2 linked regions of the Lichenibacterium dinghuense genome follow. The protein of the gene in region 1 binds, or shares a complex with, the protein of each later gene. Links are inferred from orthologs where the notes say so. Each region holds a gene or a part of one and is shown on either strand. Other genes may lie near its edges.

Region 1 (9,079 bases):
CTGGAGAAGCCGGAGGCCGGGCGCTTCGTGTCGCGCAAGCTCACCGACTATTCGCTCGGGCTCTTCGCCTCGGCGGGCTACCTCGCCCGCCACCCGGCGCCGGCGGACGCGGCCGGGCTCAGGGCGCACCGGCTCGTCGGCTACGTCGAGGAGTTCAACTATTCGCCCGCGCTGGGCTACGTGGCGGAGCTGTGCGGCGACGCGCCGGTCGCCTTCCAATGCGCGGGGGCGGTGGGCCAGCTCGAAGCCGTGCGGGCCGGCATCGGCATCGGCGTGCTGCACGACTTCATCGCGCGGCGGCACCCGGACCTCGTCCGCGTGCTGCCGGCGCGGCGCGCCGAGCGCTCCTACTGGATCGTGGAGCACGAGGACACGCGCGGCATCGGGCGGATCCGCGCGGTCCACGACGCGCTGGTGGAGGCCGCGACGCGCGACCGCGCAACCTTCATGGCGCGGTGAGGAGCGGGCCTGAAGGCCCGCCCGCCGCGTCAGACGTCCTGGCTGTAGCCGCCGGGATCGCCGCCGCCCTGGTCCCCGCCGCTGCCGTAGTCGCCGGCCTGGTAGCCGCCGCCACCGCCCTGACCCCCGTCCTGCGGGCTGTCGTAGTAGTTGTTGATGATGGTCTCGCCGCCGGGCTGTCCGAAGGCGCCGCCCTCGCCGCCGCCGAAGCCCGACGCCATGCCCATCGGGTCGTGGCCGCCCGAGAACAGGTTCTTGATGCCGTCGGCCATCAGCACGCCGCCGGCGACGCCGGCCGCCGCGCCGAGCGCGCCCTTCATGAAGCCGCCGCCACCGCCGCCGCCGCCGAACATGCCGCCGCCCTGGGGCTGCTGCGGCTGGCCGTAGCCCTGCTGCTGCCCGTAGCCCTGGTTGCCCCACGGGCCGCCCTGGCCCTGGCCGTAGCCCTGCTGGCCGCCGTAGCCGGGCTGCCCGCCGCGATAGGGGTCGGGATGCTGGCTCGTCGCCGGCACCGAGGAGGCCGCGGCGCCGCCGCCGAACATGCGCCCGAGGCCGCCGAGGAAGCCGCCGCTCTCGCCGCCCTGCGACGAGCCCTGCTGGTGCTGGCGGACCTGCTCCTCGAGCTGCTGCAGCCGCTCGTTGGCGGCGCGCAACGCCTGGTCCTGCACCAGCACGGTCTGGGTCAGGAGGTAGGGCGCGTAGGGTTGCGTGCGCACCTGATCGTTGATGAGCTGCTCGGCGTCGCGGTCGCGCCCCTGGCTGCCCACCGACCTCATGCGGTCGAAGAGACCGGTGATGAGCTGGCGTTCGTCGGAGTTCACGTTGCGTCTCCCTGGATGGCGGGCCGTCGGCCGGCGCGCCTCATGTGGGGACAACGCGCCGCGCGCCAAGGGGGTCCGGAGGGCGCGTCAGGTCGGGTTTTCGAGGGAGAAGGAGCGGTTGTCCTCGTCGTAGGCGAAGACTTCGCCGTAGCGGCCCCAGTTGATCGCGGAGCGCAGCGTCTTCTCGGCGTAGTCCTCGCTCATGTGGTCCTCCAGCTCCTCGCGGAAGCGCGTCGCGTTGGCGACGTGGGAGGGGCGCTCGTCGAGCACGCGCTTGATGCGCGCCGCCAGCGGCACGTAGGCGATGAGGTGGTCGCCGAACTGCTTCTTGCGGGCGTCGGTCTCGGCGTCGGCGAAGCGCCGCCCGGCGGTGGTGAGCTTGATGTCGCCATCCTCCAGCTCGGCGAAGCGCATGAGTTGCAGCGTTTCCGCGATGGGGAACAGGTCGTCGATCTCCATCTGCAGCGAGTCGGCGAGGTGGGGGAGGTCGGCCCGGCCGTTGTAGGGCTCGGCCGCGACCTCCTCGATGAGGCCGGCCAGCGAGTTGGTGGACACGCGCGGCAGCACCATGCCGATGCCGGTGCCGGGGAACAGCCCGTCCTTGCCGGGCTGCTTGGACGTCTGGCGGCGCGTCATCAGCGCGTAGATGTTGTCGACGAGCTGGCGGAACACGGGGTCGAGCCGGTTGCGCGGGTGGGGCAGCGTGACCCGGATCTCGGAGGCGATGCGCCCGGGATGCGACGACAGCACCAGGATGCGGTCGCACATCAGCACGGCCTCCTCGATGTTGTGCGTCACCATGAGGATCGACTTGATGGGCAGCCGGCCCTCGCTCCACAGGTCGATGAGGTCCGAGCGCAGCGTTTCGGCGGTGAGCACGTCGAGCGCCGAGAAGGGCTCGTCCATGAGCAGGATGTTGGGGTGGGTCACCACCGCGCGGGCGAAGCCGACGCGCTGGCGCATGCCGCCCGACAGCTCCTTCGGATAGGCCGACTCGTAGCCGTCGAGGCCGATGAGGTCGATGGCGGCCAGCGCGCGGCGGCGGGCCTCGTCGGGCGCGATCTTCAGCGCCTTGAGGCCGATCTCGACGTTCTCCAGAACGGACAGCCAGGGGAAGAGCGCGAAGCTCTGGAACACCATGGCGACGCCGTCGGCCGGCCCCTCGACCCTGTGGCCCTGGTACACGACCTCGCCCGAGGACGGGCGGATCAGCCCCGACACGATGCGCAGCAGCGTCGACTTCCCGCAGCCCGACCGGCCGAGCAGGCCGACGATCTCGCCGCGCGACAGGGTGGTGGACACGCCGTCGAGCACGGCCGGGGCCTCGTCCTCGGCGCCCCCCTTGTAGCGCTGCGACACGTCGCGGACTTCGAGCAGCGGGCCGCCCTTGGCTTCTTCGAGCATGGTGGGTGTCCTGTTCGGGAGGGCGTTCTGGGGCGGGGCCGGGGCGGGTCAGCTCAGGCGCAGGCGGCGCTCGGCGTAGCTGAACAGCGGGCGCCACAGCAGGCGATTGTAGAGGATCACGAAGATCGACATCATCGCCACGCCGAGCACGATCTTGGGGAAGTCGCCCGCCTCCGTGGCCTGGGCGATATAGGCGCCGATGCCGGAGGCCGACACCTTGTCGTTCCCCCATTTCACGTATTCGGCCACGATGGCGGCGTTCCACGAGCCGCCCGAGGCCGTCAGCGCCCCCGTGACGTAGTAGGGGAAGATGCCGGGGATCATCACCTTGAACCACCAGGCGAGGCCCGAGATGCGGAAGTTGGTGGCCGCCTCGCGCAGGTCGTTGGGGAAGGCCGCGGCGCCCGCGATGACGTTGAACACGATGTACCACTGCGTCCCGAAGATGATCAGGAACGACAGCCAGATGTCGGGGTCGAGGTGGAAGGTCAGGATGCCCACCACCGCGAGGGGGAAGACCACGTTGGCCGGGAATGCGGCGAGGAACTGGGCCGCGGGCTGCACGCGCTCGGCGATGCGGGGCCGGAGCCCGATCCACACCGCGATCGGCACCCACACGAGGCTGGCGATGATCAGCAGCACGATCACCCGTACCATGGTGATCAGCGTCAGCCCCACCGTCTGGAGCACGTCGCCCCAGTTGAGCGTGGTGGCGATGAACTGCACGGCCTGCCAGGCGCCGTAGGCCGCGATGACGCCGATGGCCGCGAACCACAGCAGGTCCACGGCGAGGGTCGCGGCGCGCGACGGCTCCGCGCGGCGCAGGCGCAGGCCCGGCAGGTCGAGCCGGAGGCTGGTGAACCAGTCGAAGGCGCGGGTCACGGGCTCGGCGGCGCGGCGCACCCAGACCGTGCGGGCGAGCAGGTCGAGCACCCAGGACTTCGACACGGTCTGGGACGCGGACAGCTCGACCTTGAACTTATCCGAGAAGGCCACGATGGGCCGGAACACGAGCTGGTCGTAGAGCAGGATCACCACCAGCACCACGGCCACGGCCACCAGCACGGCGGCGATGTCCTTCTGGTCGATGGCGGTGGCGAGGTAGGAGCCGATGCCCGGCAGCTTGATGGTCGTGTCGCCCACCGTGATGGCCTCGGCCGCCACCACGAAGAACCAGCCGCCCGACATGGACATCATCGTGTTGTAGATCAGCCCCGGCATGGCGAAGGGCGTCTCGAGCTGCCAGAACGCCTGCCAGGGCGACAGGCGGAAGCCCTCGCTGACCTCCTGGAGGTCGCCCGGCACGGTGCGCAGCGACTGGTAGAACGAGAAGGCCATGTTCCAGGCCTGGCTCGTGAAGATCGCGAAGATGCAGGCGAGCTCCGCCCCCAGCGTCGAGCCCGGGAACAGGCCGAGGAAGAATGTCACCGTGAAGGACAGGAAGCCGAGGATCGGCACCGACTGCAGCACGTCGAGCAGCGGGATCAGCACGGTCTCGGCGCGCCGGCTCTTGGCCGCGAGCGTCGCGTAGGTCAGCGTGAAGGCGAGGCTGGCGGCGAGCGCCAGGAACATGCGCAGCGTGGTGCGCAGCGCGTAATAGGGGAGGTCGGCGTAGTCGAGCGTGATGGCGGGGGCGTCGGCGGGCGGCAGCGGCACGACCATGCCGCGCGATCCGTGCACGATCAGCACGAACAGGCCGAAGATCAGCGACAGCGCGATCAGGTCCCACTGGTTCGGCAGGGCGCGCCGGCCGAGGGACGTGAAGGCCACGAACTTTGACGCCATGCGGGGAACCGTGTGGGAGGGCGCGCCTTAGAGGGCGCTGAGGCTCCCTATCGCATGTTGGATCGGGGTGACAATGCGATGACGCGGAGGCGGCGCTCCAGGCAGTTCCCCGCCGGCGTCAGAGCGGCCCGAGCAGGTCCTCCACCGTCAGCTCGAGGCCGGGCGGATCGAGGCGCAGCGGGCCGGACGGCAAGAGGCGCGTGCGGAGCGCGTCGCCGTCGCGCTCGTGGTGGATCACCATGCGCCGATCGATGTCGACGATCAGATAGTGTTGGACGCTCGGCAGCGTGAAATAGCCGGCGAGCTTGCCGTGGCGGTCGAAGAAGCCCGCGCTCGGCGACAGCGCCTCGACGACGATCACGGGTGCTGCCACCACGGTCGCGTTCCGTGACAGCCGTGCCCCGCAGTAGACGAGCGCGTCAGGCTCGTAGGCGGTCCGCGCGTCGATGCGGACCGTCACGCCGTCGGGAAGCATGTGGCACGGCACGCCGGCCCGGACGATGGCCTGCCGAAGCGCGGTCTGGGCCGCGAACTTCGCCTCGGCGTGGCCGACGCGCTCCGGCGCCATCGCGTGGGGCTGCCCGTCGACCAGCTCATGACGGCCCGGCCGCGCCTCGGCCCAGAGGAGGAAATCCTCGACGGTCATGCTCGGCTCGGGCTGCTGCACGGCGTCACCTCCGGCTTCGCGGATCGGGACCGGGCGTGAGGCTACCAGCGTTCCGGGCGAGGGCCAAACCGGCGCAGGCCACGTGCGCGGCACGCGGCACGGTTCCACCCACCCGCGTTTCCCGCTCAGCAGCCCTTGCAGACCGAGGTCGCGGCCTTCTCCGCTTTGTGCTCATAATGCTGCTCGGTCGGCGTCGGTGCGCCGATCTGCGGCTGGCCGGGGTTCGGCCGAGCCGTCGAGCCCGAGGGCGGGGTGCGGATCGTGGCGCCGGGGCTGGCGCCGCCGGGCGAGGTCGGGCTGACGTTGGCGGTCTGGGCCAGCGAGATCGCGGGGGCGGCGGGCAGCGCCAGGCAGGCCAGGGCGAGGGCGACGGGTCTCATGGGCGGGATCCTTCGGGCGGCTCCGGATCGGTGGAACGCCCGGGTTCCATCCCTGTTTCCGCAGGGGCGGGCGCGAGCGTCGCGCCTCGACACGCGGGGGCACGGCGCGGCAAGGTCGTGCCGCTCCACCCGATCACAACGGACCCCAAGGCCCTCCATGCGCAGCCGCGACGCCGACCTCCTCATCATCCCGGGCCTCGGCGGCTCCGGCCCCGACCACTGGCAGAGCCGTTGGGGGGCGAAGCTGCCCAACGCCGTGCGGGTTGAGCAGGCCGACTGGGACCGGCCCGTCGCGGCCGACTGGGAGGCGCGCATCGCCGAGGCGGTCGCGCGCTGCGAGCGGCCCGTGGTGGCGGTCGCCCACAGCCTCGGCGTGATCGCCTTCGTGCGCGCCCTGGCGCTCACCGGCGGCGAGCGGATCGCCGGCGCCTTCCTGGTGGCCCCGCCGAGCGAGACCACGCTGATCGGCATCGCGGAGGTGGACCCCGCCTTCCGCCCCTACCCGACCGACCCGCTGACCTGCCGCAGCCTCCTCGTCGGCAGCCACGACGACCCTTATTCCACCATCGAGGAGACCGCGACGCTGTCGGCCGCCTGGGGCTCGGCCTTCGTCGACGCCGGCAACGCCGGCCACATCAACGTGGAGTCGGGCCACGGCCCCTGGCCCGAGGGGCTGATGACCTTCGGGGGATTTTTGAGCCGGCTGTGAGCCGGCGCTCGGCCTGACCCTGCCCGAGTCCCTCCCCTGCAAGGGGAGGGTGGAGCCCGAAGGGCGCCGGGTGGGGTGGACGGCGTCGCGCGGGAGGCGGTGCGCGCCGCCTACCCCCATCCGTCTCGGCCTGCGGCCGAGACACCTTCCCCCTGCAGGGGAAGGGGGACGTTCAGCGTCGAGCCCGCATTCCGCGGCCGGTATGGCCGTTCAAACCTTTGTGCGAGCTTTGGCGCGCCTCAGCGCCGGTAGCAGGTGCGGTGGGTGACGGTCTTCTCCCAGCCGGCCGGGGTGATCGAGCGCGCCCGCTCGACCGTGCAGCCCTCGTCGGGGCCGCCGTAGCCCGCGCCGTAGCCCTCCCCCTCGACGGGCCCGACCGCCACCGCGGCGGGGCGGTAGCCGCCGCCGTAGCCGAAGGCGCCGCCGATGGGCCGGTCGGCGCGGGGGATGAACGCGGGAGGGCGGCCGTAGCCGAAGCCCTCGGCCGCGACCGGCCGGCGGAACCCCGGCCCGCCGTAGCCGTAGCCGTCGAAGCGCCGCTCGGGCCCGCGCTCGTCGAAGACGACCGGGCCGGGGGCGCGGCGGTAGCCCTCGGCGGGGCCCAGGTCCTGCCGGTGCTCGATGCGGGCGCGGCCGCCGTCGAGGTAGACGTCGTCCCGGCTGTGGTAGCTCAGCGGGCGGTCGCCACCGTCGTAGCCGCCGTAATAGTCGGCGGCGGCGGCGGGCAGGACGGAGCCCGCCAGGAGGGCGGCACTCAGAAACGCGATGTGCTTTGACATCTTCTCAACCTTCTTCCCTGTATCCTTTCGGACCCGGGAAGGCTGCGCGCCCCACCTTGAACCCGCCCTGAGCGCGCCGTTCAGCCGCGCTTCAGCGCCTCGCCCGCCGCCCGGAGGCGGCGGCGATTCGCCCCCTCAGCGGGCGCCGCGCAGCTTGCCGCTCGCCTTGTCGGCCTCGATCATCCCGACGAAGCGCCGGAACAGCCCGTGGCTGTCGTGCGGGCCGGGCGAGGCCTCGGGATGGTACTGCACCGAGAAGGCCGGGCGGTCCGACAGGCTGATCCCGCAGTTGGTGCCGTCGAACAGCGACACGTGGGTCTCCACCGCCTCGGGCGGCAGCGTGCCGGGGTCGACCGCGAAGCCGTGGTTCATCGACACGATCTCGACGCGGCCCGTCTCCTGGTCCTTCACCGGGTGGTTCGCCCCGTGGTGGCCCTGGTGCATCTTCACGGTCTTGGCGCCGAGCGACAGCGCCAGGAGCTGGTGGCCGAGGCAGATGCCGAAGGTCGGGACGCGGCGGTCGACGATCTCCCGGATCACCGTGCCGGCGTAGCGCGCCGTCTCGGCGGGGTCGCCGGGGCCGTTCGACAGGAACACGCCGTCGGGCTCCAGCGCCATGATGTCTTCGGCCGAGGCCGAGGCCGGCACGACCGTGACGGCGCAGCCCGCGTCGGCGAGCAGGCGCAGGATGTTGCGCTTGATCCCGTAGTCGATGGCGACGACGCGGTGCTTCGGCGCGTCCTGGCGGCCGAAGCCGGACGCGAGGCTCCACACCGTCTCGTCCCAGTCGGAGCGCTCGGCCGAGGTCACGTCGGGCACGAGGTCGGTGCCCTGCATGCCCCGGAACGCCGCCGCCCGCGCCTTCAGCGCCTCGCGGTCGAAGCGCCCCTGCGGGTCGTGGGCGATCACGGCGTTGGGCATGCCGGACTCGCGGATCACCGCGGTGAGCGCGCGGGTGTCGATCCCGCCGATGCCGATGATGCCCCGCGCCGCGAGCCAGTCGCCGAGCGCCGCCTTGGCGCGGTGGTTCGAGGGCGCCGTGATGGCGGCGTGGAGCACCACGCCGCGCACGCCGTTCTCGGTCGCGCCCAGCGTCTCCTCGTCCTGGTCGTTCACCCCGACGTTGCCGATGTGGGGGAAGGTGAAGGTGACGATCTGGCCCGAATAGGACGGGTCGGTGAGGATCTCCTCGTAGCCCGTCATGGCGGTGTTGAAGCAGACCTCGGCCTCGGCCGCGCCCGTGGCCCCGAAGCCTGAGCCTTCCAGCACCGTGCCGTCGGCCAGCACCAGCAGGGCGGTCGGCACGGGGTCGGCCCAGCCGGTCAACGCGTCTTGTCCGTCGCTCATCGCCGTGTCACACCCCGCGTTCCGGCGGTCGACGCCGGCGTCCGGCGGTTCGATCCGCCGGCGCCGTCCTCGCTCCCGCCCTCGTCACAATGTCGCTATGCGCCGCATCGTTAGAGGCAGCCCTCCCGAGGGTCAATCGCGCGCGGCCGGCGGCGGCGCCCCGAAGGAGGCTCCCATGCGCGAACAGCTCCCCACCCTCATGAAGGAGGCCATGAAGGCCGGCGACAAGAAGCGCCTCGGCGCGATCCGCCTGATCGGGGCCGCCATGAAGGACCGCGAGATCGAGGCGCGCGGCGCGGGGCGCGAGATGACCGAGGAGGACGAGCAGGCCGTGCTGCGCAAGATGGTGAAGCAGCGCCAGGACTCCATCGTGGCCTACGAGGCGGCGGGCCGCGACGAGCTCGCCGCGCAGGAGCGCGACGAGGTGGCGGTGCTGAGCGAGTTCCTGCCGCAGATGATGGACGAGGCGGGCACGCGCGCCGCCATCGCCGAAGCCATCGCCGAGGTCGGCGCCGCCGGTCCGAAGGACATGGGCAAGGTGATCGCCGCCGTGAAGACCAAGCATGCCGGGCGGATCGACTTCGGCCAGGCCAGCGGCATCGTGAAGGAGATGCTGGCGAAGCTCGGGTGATGCGCGGCTCCCTTCTCCCGTTCCACGGGAGAAGGGTCTCTCGAGCCTTGACGCCTCTCCGGCGCCGTCCGACATCTCGCCCATGCCGGTGCGCCGC
Region 2 (10,105 bases), 1.3 Mb from region 1 along the record:
GTCGCCTCCGAGATGGAGCGCCAGAAATTCCGCGTGCCGCTTCTGATCGGCGGCGCCACGACGAGCCGCGTCCACACGGCCGTGAAAGTCGCGCCGCGCTACACCTCGGGCCAGGCCGTCTACGTGACGGACGCGAGCCGCGCTGTCGGCGTCGTGTCGAGCCTGCTGTCGCCCGACAACCGCGACGCCTTCGTGGAGCGCACCCGTGACGAATACCGCCGCGTCGCCGCCGCCCACGCGAAGAGCGAGGCCGACAAGCAGCGCCTACCGCTCGCCAAGGCGCGCGCGAACCGGCTCGCGATCGACTGGAGCGGCTACGAGGCGCCGGTGCCGTCCTTCCTCGGCACGCGCACCTTCGAGACCTACGACCTCGCCGACCTCGCGCGCTTCATCGACTGGACGCCCTTCTTCTCCACCTGGGAGCTGAAGGGCCGCTACCCCGCCATCCTCGACCACGAGACGCAGGGGCCCGCGGCGCGCGCGCTGTTCGACGACGCGCAGGCCATGCTGGCGAAGATCGTCGCGGAGGGCTGGTTCAGGCCCAAGGCCGTGGTGGGCTTCTGGCCCGCGGAAGCGGTCGGCGACGACATCCGCGTCTTCACCGACGAGGCGCGCGACGAGGAGGCGGCGACCTTCTACACGCTGCGCCAGCAGCTCTCGAAGGGCGGCGGGCGCGCGAGCCTCGCCCTCGCCGACTTCGTGGCGCCGCGCGAGTCCGGGGTCGGCGACTACGTCGGCGGCTTCGTGGTCACGGCCGGCATGGAGGAGGAAGTGCTCTCCGAGCGCTTCACCCGCGCCAACGACGACTATTCCTCCATCATGGTCAAGGCGCTGGCCGACCGCTTCGCCGAGGCCTTCGCCGAGGCCATGCACCAGCGCGTGCGCAAGGAGCTGTGGGGCTACGCCCGCGCCGAGCAGTTCGAGCCAGACGAGCTGATCGGCGAGCCCTACCGCGGCATCCGCCCGGCGCCGGGCTACCCGTCCCAGCCCGACCACACCGAGAAGGCGACGCTGTTCCGCCTGCTCGACGCCGAGGCCAAGGCGGGCGTGCGCCTGACGGAAAGCTTCGCCATGTGGCCGGGCTCCTCCGTGTCGGGCCTCTACCTGGCGCATCCCGAGGCCCACTACTTCGGCGTCGCCAAGGTCGAGCGCGACCAAGTCGAGGACTACGCGCTGCGCAAGAACATGCGGGTCGGCGAGGTCGAGCGCTGGCTCGGGCCGATCCTCAACTACGTGCCGGGCGGGGCCGAGCCCTTGCCGCAGGCGGCGGAGTAGGAGGCGGTCTCTCCGCCGTCATCGCTTCGCTCGCGATGACGGTGGAGCGCGCTCACCCCACCTTCAACGCTTGTCCCGCCGCGCTCCCCGCGTCGTAGGCCCCTTCGGCGACGAGGCGCCGCGGGCCGCCCTGCCCCTCCACCATCACGAGCCCGAGCTTGGCGAAGGCCTCGTCCACCGCCGACGTCTTCACGACCGCGATGTCGCGCCCCGTGCCGCGGTGGCGGGCGTCGCGCGCGGCCTTGAGGGCGTCGAGCTTGCCGGCGATGCCGTTCACCATGCCGAGCACGAAGGAGGCGTTGACGGTGTGGCGGTCGCGCGTGTCGAAGCGCGCGTAGTCGCGGCTCGTCTTGTAGCGGCCGAGTTCGGCCCGCACGGCATCGTCCACCGTCTCGGCGAGGTCGCGGGCCGCTGCGGCGTCCTCCGGCAGGCCGAAGAAGACGTGGCTGACACCGCCGTCCGCGGTCTTCTCGCGCCACACCCGGCAGTCGCAGAAGGCCGCGATGGCGCCGATGCAGGCGTCGAGCGGCACGCGCTTCCGGTGGCGCGACGCGAAGGCGACGCTGTTGCAGACCGATTCGCGGATCTCGACGTCGGTGAGCGACAGCGCGTGGCGGTCGAGCAGCTCCGCCACCTTGGCGGCGGCCGACAAGGCCTCCCCCTCGGTGCAGCCGTTCTGCACGGTTTTGGCCAGAAGCGCCGCGATTCGGCCCTTCAATCGATCCCGTTCGGTCGACATGCGGTCTCCGGAGGCGGCGCGCCGCCCTTGTGTGACGTCGTATCGAAAGCTTGCGAAGGAAAACGCGACGCTTTAACGTAAAGTCAAGCGTAGAAGCGTCGAGATGACAAACGTGTCTGGCCGCCGCTGTGGCGCTCAATCGACGTAAAACGACCCAAAGGACGCCGGGAACATGAGCGGAGACAGCAACGGGATGCGGATGATCGAGCTCGCGACCGACATCGTGGCCGCCTACGTGGCCCACAATGCCGTTCCGGCGAGTGATCTGCCGACCCTCATCAAGGCTGTTCATGATTCGCTCGACCGCGTGCAGGCGGGACCCGTCGCGGAACCCGTGGTAGAGCCGCAGCAGCCCGCGGTCGCCATCAAGAAATCCGTCACCGACGACTACATCGTATGCCTGGAGGACGGACGGAAGTTCAAGTCGCTGAAGCGCCACCTGCAGTCGGCCTACGGCATGTCGCCCGAGCAGTACCGCGCCAAGTGGAATCTCCCGCGCGACTACCCGATGGTGGCGCCCGCCTACGCCAACAAGCGTTCCGAGCTCGCCCGCCGCATCGGCCTCGGCCGCAAGGTCGAGGGCTGACGGGCAGCGTCAAGCCCGGTCCTCGCGCCGCGTGGGCCGCGGTGGCATGGTGCAGGCCGACCCGGAGCCCGCCATGACCGAACCCTGTGACCTGTCGGCCGTCGACCTCGCCACCGCCATCGCGGGCCGGCGCCTGTCGCCGGTCGAGGCGCTCGACTCCTGCCTGAGCCGCATCGCCGCCGTCGACCCGGCCGTCAACGCCGTCGTGCTGGTGGACGAGGAGGGCGCCCGGAACGCCGCCCGCGCCGCCGAGGCCGCCGTGATGCGCGGCGGCCCGCTCGGGCCCCTGCACGGCGTTCCGGTCGGCATCAAGGACACGCAGGACACGGCCGGCCTGCGCACCACCTACGGCAGCCCCATCTTCGCCGACCACGTCCCGGCCGGGGACGCCGGCTGCGTGGCGCGGCTGCGCACCGCCGGCGCGATCGTGCTCGGCAAGACCAACACACCGGAGTTCGCCGCCGGCGCCAACACCCGCAACCGCGTCTACGGCGCCACCGGCAACGCCTTCGATCCCTCGCGCTCGGCCGCGGGCTCGTCGGGCGGCTCGGCCGTGGCTCTGGCCTGCGGCATGGTCCCGCTCGCGTCCGGGTCCGACACCGGCGGCAGCCTGCGCAACCCCGCCGCCTATGCGGGCGTGGTCGGCCTGCGGCCGTCGCCGGGCCTCGTCGCCGGCGAGGCGCGCGGCCTCGGCTGGAGCCACCTGCCCACGGACGGGCCCATGGCGCGCAGCGTCGCCGACGCCGCGCTGATGCTGTCCGCGATGGCGGGCGACGACGCGCGCGACCCGCTCAGCTACGCGCTGCCGGGCGAGGCCGTGCGCGGGGTACCGGAGCGCTGGTCGCCGCCGCGCCCGGTCGAGTTGAAGGGGCTCCGCCTCGCCTTCACGGAGGACTTCCGCTTCGCGCCGACGGAAGCGCACGTGCGCCGCGTGTTCCGCACCCGCGTCGTCGCGCTGGCGCCGCTGTTCGCGCGCGCCGCCGAGGCGACGCCGGACTGCGCGGGGGCCGACGACGCCTTCGCGGTGCTGCGCGCCTCGCACTTCCTGGCGCAGCACGGGGAGACATACCGGACCCGGCCCGAGATGCTGGGCTCGAACGTGCTCGTCAACGTCGAGGAGGGGCTCGGCTATTCCCTCGCCGACTACGCCCGCGCCGCCGCGGCGCAGACGCGGATCTACCGCGGCTGGCAGTCCTTCTTCGCCGAGCACGACGTGCTGGTGAGCCCGGCCGTGACGCTGAGCCCCCGCCCCTGGGCGGAGCCCTACCCGACCGAGATCGACGGCGTGCCGACCCGCTCCTACTATCAATGGCTGGCGCTCGCCTACGCGGTGACGCTGCCCGGCCATCCGGCGCTGAGCCTGCCGCTCGGCCTCGACGAGTCCGGGATGCCGTTCGGGCTGCAGATCGTCGGGCCCCGCGGCGGCGACGCGCTGGTGCTCGGCGTCGCGGCCGCGCTGGAGCGGGCCTTCGCGGGCGACGCCGCGCTCGGCCGCCCCCGGCCCGACCTCGCCCGGCTCCGCGCGGCGCGGCCGATCAGCGAGGCGAAGGGCTTCAGGGACGGGCTGTGAGGCCCCGGAAGGCCCGATAGCGCGCCGCGATCTCCCGCGCCGTCACGGGCGCCGAGTCGATGGGCGCGTAGCTCCAGCTCTCCAGCCGCCCCGTCCAGCGCCGCACCGCGCCCTCCTCGGTCAGGCGGTCGAGGTAGCGCGTCACCTTGGGGTGGCCGCCCGAGGGCTCGTAGACGTGCACCGGGGCGCCCGTCGCCGTCGCCTCGCCCACCATGTTGGCGCTGTCACCCGTGACCAGGATCGCCGAGGCGTGGGCGAGGATCTGCGGATAAGGGTTCTCCCCCGTGCCGTCCCACACGAAGGCGCGCCCCTCGGCCAGGGCCGGCTGGAGCGCCGCGCGGATCGCAGCCAGCGCGTCGGGCGGCGTGCGGCGCGACGGCGTCACCATCAGGCTCGCGCCCGATCCCGCGATCGTCGCCGCGATGCCGGCCAGCGCCTCCACGTCGGCGGGCGAGAAGTCGTGGTTCACGCCCTTGCCGCCCAGCACCATGGCGACGCGGGGCTGCGGCAGGGGCGCGATGCGCGGGTCGATCGCCGCGCGGGCGCGGGCGAAGACCTCCGGCCGCAGCCGGTGCGCCGGCGTCAGCGACACCACGACGTTGTCGCCGCGCAGCTTGTCGTGCTCCGGGATCCAGATCACGTCGGCCGTGCCGGTGCCGGTGTAGGGGTCCTTCACGAAGACCGTGAAGGTGCGGCCGCCCGAGGCTCGCTTGACCCGGCGCAGGTAGGGCACGGTGCGCCGGCCCGCCGCGAAGACGATGTCGGGATAGGGCGGCGCGATCGGGCTGCCGGGGCGCCCCGGCGCCTCCCGCGGGTCGACCGGGCCGTAGGGCGTCGCCCAGGACCAGGGTGCGCGCGGCGCGATGAGGCGGCGCGGCGGGGCGAGGCCGAGCGCATCGGCGATCCCGAAACACTGCACCTCGTCGCCGATCTTGCCGTCGCTGAGCACCCAGGCGGTCGTGCCGGGCGGGAGCAGCCCCGCGACGGCATCCCGCGCGACCACCTCGGCCGCGGTCAGACCCCCATCTCCCGGCGGAGCCAGTAGGCGAACTGGTAGGAGATCGAGGCGATGCGGCGCTCGGTGATGTCCGGCGTGTACCAGGCGCCGCTGTAGCCCGGATCCAGCGTCGTGTAGAGCGGCGTCTCGGACAGGACGCGGCTGCCGGAGGCCACGATGCCGACGCCCTCGATGTTGTCGGGTCCTTCCCCGCCGTTGCCGCCCCGGCGCCCGCCGGCCCAGGGCGGCAGGTAGAGCGAATGGATGCGCGCGAGGAGGGTGACGCCGCGGTCCCCCGCCCCGACCATCAGGTCGGCGAAGACGTGCCGCAGATCGCCCTGGAGATCGTGCGCCAGGAGGTCGGCGTCGCCCGCGAAGGCCGTGCGCAGGGCGGAGGTGTCCACCGCGACGCGGGCGATGCGGAGCCCGCCGGGAACGGCGGAGCCGCCCGGGACCGGGAGGCCGCCCGGCGGCGGAGGGAGCAGTTGTGCCGCCGCGGGCGCGCTGCGGGCGAGCGGCAGGGCCGCCGCGGCGAGGAGGCCGAGGGCGGCGCGGCGTGTGGGGGAAGACGTCATCGAGGGCGGGCGATCAGCGGAACGCGACGTCGAGCAGCTCGTAGCTCTTGCCGCCGCCGGGGGTGTTCACCTCCACGCTGTCGCCGGTCTTCTTGCCGATCAGGGCGCGGGCCGTGGGCGAGGTGATCGACACCTTGCCGCTCTTCACGTCGGCCTCGGCCTCGCCGACGATCTGGAACACCTTCTTCTCCTCCGTGTCCTCGTCCACCAGCGTCACGGTCGCGCCGAACTTCACCGTCTTGCCCGACAGCTTGGACACGTCGATGACCTCGGCGCGCGACAGCTTGTCCTCCAACTCGGCGATGCGGCCCTCGTTGAGCGACTGCGATTCCTTGGCGGCGTGGTATTCGGCGTTCTCGGACAGGTCGCCGTGGGAGCGGGCCTCCGCGATCGCCTGGATGATGCGCGGGCGCTCCTCCTGCTGGCGCATCTTCAGCTCGGCCTCCAGCGCGGAATAGCCCGCGACGGTCATCGGCACTCTGTCCATCTCGTTCACTCTCGACGGTGCATCGCGGGCCGGCGCCCGCGATGGCGGCATGGGGGTCGGGCCGGCCCGCACGCCCGCGGCGCGCCCGGAGCGGGTGGGTCGAGACCGGCTCGACGGTTGGTCAGGATGATGCGGGCGCGGGGCCCCGTCAACACGCGGCGAAGCGGCGGGGTTCCGGGGACACGCCGAAGGCCGCGGGCCCCCGGCGGCCGATCTTCAGTTGAAATAGTCCTGCAGGGCCCGCACTTCGAGCTCGCCGCCGACGTAGCCGCCGATGCCGCGCGCCGCCGCGATGGCGCCCGCCAGCGTGGTGTAATAGGGCACCTTGTGCAGCAGGGCGGCGCGCCGCAGGTCGCGTGAATCGCTGAGCGCGCGGGCCCCCTCCGTGGTGTTGACCACGAGCTGGATGCCGCCGTTCTTGATGGCGTCGACGACGTGCGGCCGGCCCTCCGACACCTTGTTGACCTTCGTGGCCTCGATGCCGGCCTCGCGCAGGCTCTTCAGCGTGCCGCCGGTCGCCTGGATGCGGAAGCCGAGCCCGGCCAGCACCCGGATGGTATCGAGCACGCGCGGCTTGTCGGAATCCTTTACGGAGACGAAGACCGCGCCCCGGGTCGGCACCGCCGTGCCGGCGCCGAGCTGGCTCTTGGCGAAGGCGATGTCGAAGGAGCGGTCGAGGCCGATCACCTCGCCGGTGGAGCGCATCTCCGGGCCCAGCACCGTGTCGACGCCGGGGAAGCGCGCGAAGGGGAACACCGCCTCCTTCACGGCCACGTGGTCGAGCTTCAGCGCCTGGAGATCGAAGGACGCGAGCTTCTCGCCCGCCATCACGCGCGACGCGATCTTGGCGAGAGGCTTGCCGATCACCTTGGCCACGAAGGGCACGGTGCGCGACGCGCGCGGGTTCACCTCCAGCACGAAGATCGCGCCGTCCTTGAGGGCGTATTGCACGTTCATCAGCCCGACCACGCCGAGCGCCAGCGCCAGCACGCGCGTCTGGCGCTCGATCTCGGCGACCGTCCCGGCATCGAGCGAGTGGGGCGGCAGCGAGCAGGCCGAGTCGCCCGAGTGGATGCCGGCCTCCTCGATGTGCTCCATGATGCCGGCCACCACGACGTCCGTCCCGTCGCAGAGCGCGTCGACGTCGACCTCGATCGCGTCGGACAGGTAGCGGTCGAACAGCAGCGGATTGGTGCCCAGCACCGTGTTGATCTGCCCCGTCTTGTCGTTGGGGTAGCGCGTCTTCACCTCGGGCGGCACGAGGCCGGGCAGCACGTCGAGCAGGTAGGAGTCGAGCGCGGCGTCGGTGCGCACGATCGCCATGGCGCGGCCACCGAGCACGTAGGAGGGGCGCACGACGAGCGGCAGGCCGAGCGAGGCCGCGACAAGGCGCGACTGCTCGACCGAATAGGAGATGCCGTTCTTCGGCTGCTTCAGGCCCACCTTGTCGAGCAGGCGCTTGAAGCGGTCGCGGTCCTCGGCGAGGTCGATCGAATCCACGGTGGTGCCGAGGATCGGGATGCCGGCCTCCTGCAGGGCGTGGGCGAGCTTGAGCGGCGTCTGGCCGCCGAACTGCACGATGACGCCCTTCAGCGTGCCGCGCGAACGCTCGACCTCCAGCACCTCCAGCACGTCCTCGGCGGTGAGGGGCTCGAAGTAGAGTCGGTCGGACGTGTCGTAGTCGGTCGACACCGTCTCGGGGTTGCAGTTGACCATCACGGTCTCGTAGCCCGCGTCGCGCAGCGCGAAGCAGGCGTGGCAGCAGCAATAGTCGAACTCGATGCCCTGGCCGATGCGGTTCGGGCCGCCGCCGAGGATCACCACCTTCTCGCGATCGGACGGGCGCGCCTCGTCGGCGGGCGCCCCCGCGAAAGGCGGCGCGTAGGTCGAGTACATGTAGGCGGTGGGCGAGGCGAACTCGGCCGCGCAGGTGTCGATGCGCTTGAACACCGGGCGCACGCCCAAGCTCCGGCGCGCGGCCGTCACCTCCGCGACCTCGCGGCCCGCGAGGGCGGCCAACCGCGCGTCCGAGAAGCCGGCGCTCTTGAGCGCCCGCAGGCTCGGGGCCGTGGTGGGCACGCCGAAGCGGCGCACCTTCTCCTCGAGGTCGACGATGTCCTGGATCTGCGCGATGAACCATGGATCGAAGGCGCAGGCCTCGTGGATCTCGGCGTGGCTCATGCCGTGGCGCAGCGCCTGGGCGACGACCAGGATGCGGTCCGGCGTCGGCCGGCCGAGCGCGGCCCGCAGCGCGACCGTCTCCTCGCCGGGCACGAGGCCCTCGATCGGGATCTCGTCGAGGCCGTTCAGCCCCGTCTCCAGCGAGCGCAGGGCCTTCTGCAGGCTTTCGCCGAAGGTCCGGCCGATCGCCATGGCCTCGCCCACCGACTTCATGGCGGTGTTGAGGATGGGCTCGGCGCCGGGGAACTTCTCGAAGGCGAAGCGCGGGATCTTGGTGACGACGTAGTCGATCGTCGGCTCGAAGGAGGCCGGCGTGGCGCCACCCGTGATGTCGTTCTGGATCTCGTCCAGCGTGTAGCCGACCGCGAGCTTGGCCGCGACCTTGGCGATGGGGAAGCCCGTGGTCTTGGAGGCCAGCGCCGAGGAGCGCGACACGCGCGGGTTCATCTCGATGACGATCATGCGGCCGTCCGCGGGGTTCACCGCGAACTGCACGTTGGAGCCGCCCGTCTCGACGCCGATCTCGCGCAGCACCGCGAGGCTGGCGTCGCGCATGATCTGGTATTCCTTGTCGGTCAGCGTCAGCGCGGGCGCCACCGTGATCGAGTCGCCCGTGTGGACCCCCATGGGGTCGACGTTCTCGATCGAGCAGATGATGATGGCGTTGTCGGCGCGGTCGCGTACGACCTCCATCTCGTATTCCTTCCAGCCGAGCACGCTTTCCTCGACCAGAACCTGCGTGGTCGGGGAAGCGTCGAGGCCGCGCTCGATGATCTCGATATATTCGTCGCGGTTGTAGGCGATGCCGCCGCCGGTGCCGCCCATGGTGAAGGACGGGCGGATGATGGCCGGCAGGCCGACGTCGTCGAGGCAGGCGAGCGCCTCTGCGAGTGAGCCGACGTGGTGCGAGCGCGGGGTCGCGAGGCCGATCTTGGTCATGGCGTCGCGGAACAGCTCGCGGTCCTCGGCCTTGTCGATGGCGGCCGCGGTGGCGCCGATCAGCTCGACGTCGTGCTCCTTCAGCGTGCCCATGCGCTCGAGAGCGAGGGCGCAGTTGAGCGCCGTCTGGCCGCCCATGGTGGGCAGCAGCGCGAAGCCGCCCGGCACGGCGTGGCGCTCGGCCGCGATGATCTTGGCCACGACCTCGGGGGTGATGGGCTCGACGTAGGTCCGGTCCGCCATGTCCGGGTCGGTCATGATGGTGGCGGGGTTGGAGTTGACGAGCACGATCCGGTAGCCGTCCTCGCGCAGCGCCTTGCAGGCCTGGGTGCCCGAATAGTCGAACTCGCAGGCCTGGCCGATGATGATCGGGCCGGCCCCGATGATCATGATCGTGGCGATGTCGGTGCGCTTCGGCATCAAAAGGTCCTACGGATTCGCGTGTCGTCGTCGGCCGGGCGGGCCCCGTCTCTTAGAGCAGGCCCGACCGTTGCGGAAGCGCCGCAGCTTCGTCGCTCCTCACACATGCAAAGACCCGGCCTTCCGGCCGGGTCTTTGCATCGTCGGAGGCCGAGAAGGCCGATCACATTGGGGGCGTGACGCCGTCCTTGCCGACCACCACGGCGCCCTTCTCGATCTTGTCGCCGGTCATGCCGGGGGCGTTGATGAACACCTTGGCGCCGGGCACGAGGTCGGCCTTGGTGGCCTCGCCGAGCTGCACGATCGGGGTGCCGTCCTTGATGTCGACCTTCTTCT

Evidence for each region.
Region 2: the proteins of carA (region 1) and carB are in contact, whole or in part, in a solved structure (PDB 1KEE), measured with the Escherichia coli proteins. The link is inferred for Lichenibacterium dinghuense from one-to-one orthologs.

Annotation. Positions count from the first base shown.
Region 1 is NZ_JAJLMN010000001.1:1,591,186-1,600,264, forward strand. The notes cover bases 6,246-9,079. They hold carA (glutamine-hydrolyzing carbamoyl-phosphate synthase small subunit), read right to left. Parts: upstream 8,352-9,079; coding sequence 7,140-8,351; downstream 6,246-7,139. Other genes in these bases: L7N97_RS07695 (hypothetical protein), read right to left, coding at 6,465-7,004; L7N97_RS07705 (GatB/YqeY domain-containing protein), read left to right, coding at 8,527-8,982; mutL (DNA mismatch repair endonuclease MutL), read left to right, coding at 9,065-9,079. Outside these bases: L7N97_RS07660 (LysR family transcriptional regulator), read left to right, coding at 1-459; L7N97_RS07665 (DUF2076 domain-containing protein), read right to left, coding at 489-1,280; L7N97_RS07670 (ABC transporter ATP-binding protein), read right to left, coding at 1,368-2,684; L7N97_RS07675 (ABC transporter permease), read right to left, coding at 2,733-4,469; L7N97_RS07680 (Uma2 family endonuclease), read right to left, coding at 4,588-5,115; L7N97_RS07685 (hypothetical protein), read right to left, coding at 5,262-5,516; L7N97_RS07690 (RBBP9/YdeN family alpha/beta hydrolase), read left to right, coding at 5,674-6,225. UniProt on the Escherichia coli protein: Small subunit of the glutamine-dependent carbamoyl phosphate synthetase (CPSase).
Region 2 is NZ_JAJLMN010000001.1:291,747-301,851, forward strand. What follows is about bases 6,246-10,105. They hold carB (carbamoyl-phosphate synthase large subunit), read right to left. Parts: upstream 9,770-10,105; coding sequence 6,446-9,769; downstream 6,246-6,445. Other genes in these bases: L7N97_RS01425 (hypothetical protein), read right to left, coding at 9,933-10,105. In the rest of the region: metH (methionine synthase), read left to right, coding at 1-1,275; L7N97_RS01390 (DUF7168 domain-containing protein), read right to left, coding at 1,328-2,014; L7N97_RS01395 (Ros/MucR family transcriptional regulator), read left to right, coding at 2,187-2,600; L7N97_RS01400 (amidase), read left to right, coding at 2,674-4,170; L7N97_RS01405 (mitochondrial fission ELM1 family protein), read right to left, coding at 4,154-5,173; L7N97_RS01410 (hypothetical protein), read right to left, coding at 5,185-5,742; transcription elongation factor GreA, read right to left, coding at 5,756-6,229. UniProt on the Escherichia coli protein: Large subunit of the glutamine-dependent carbamoyl phosphate synthetase (CPSase).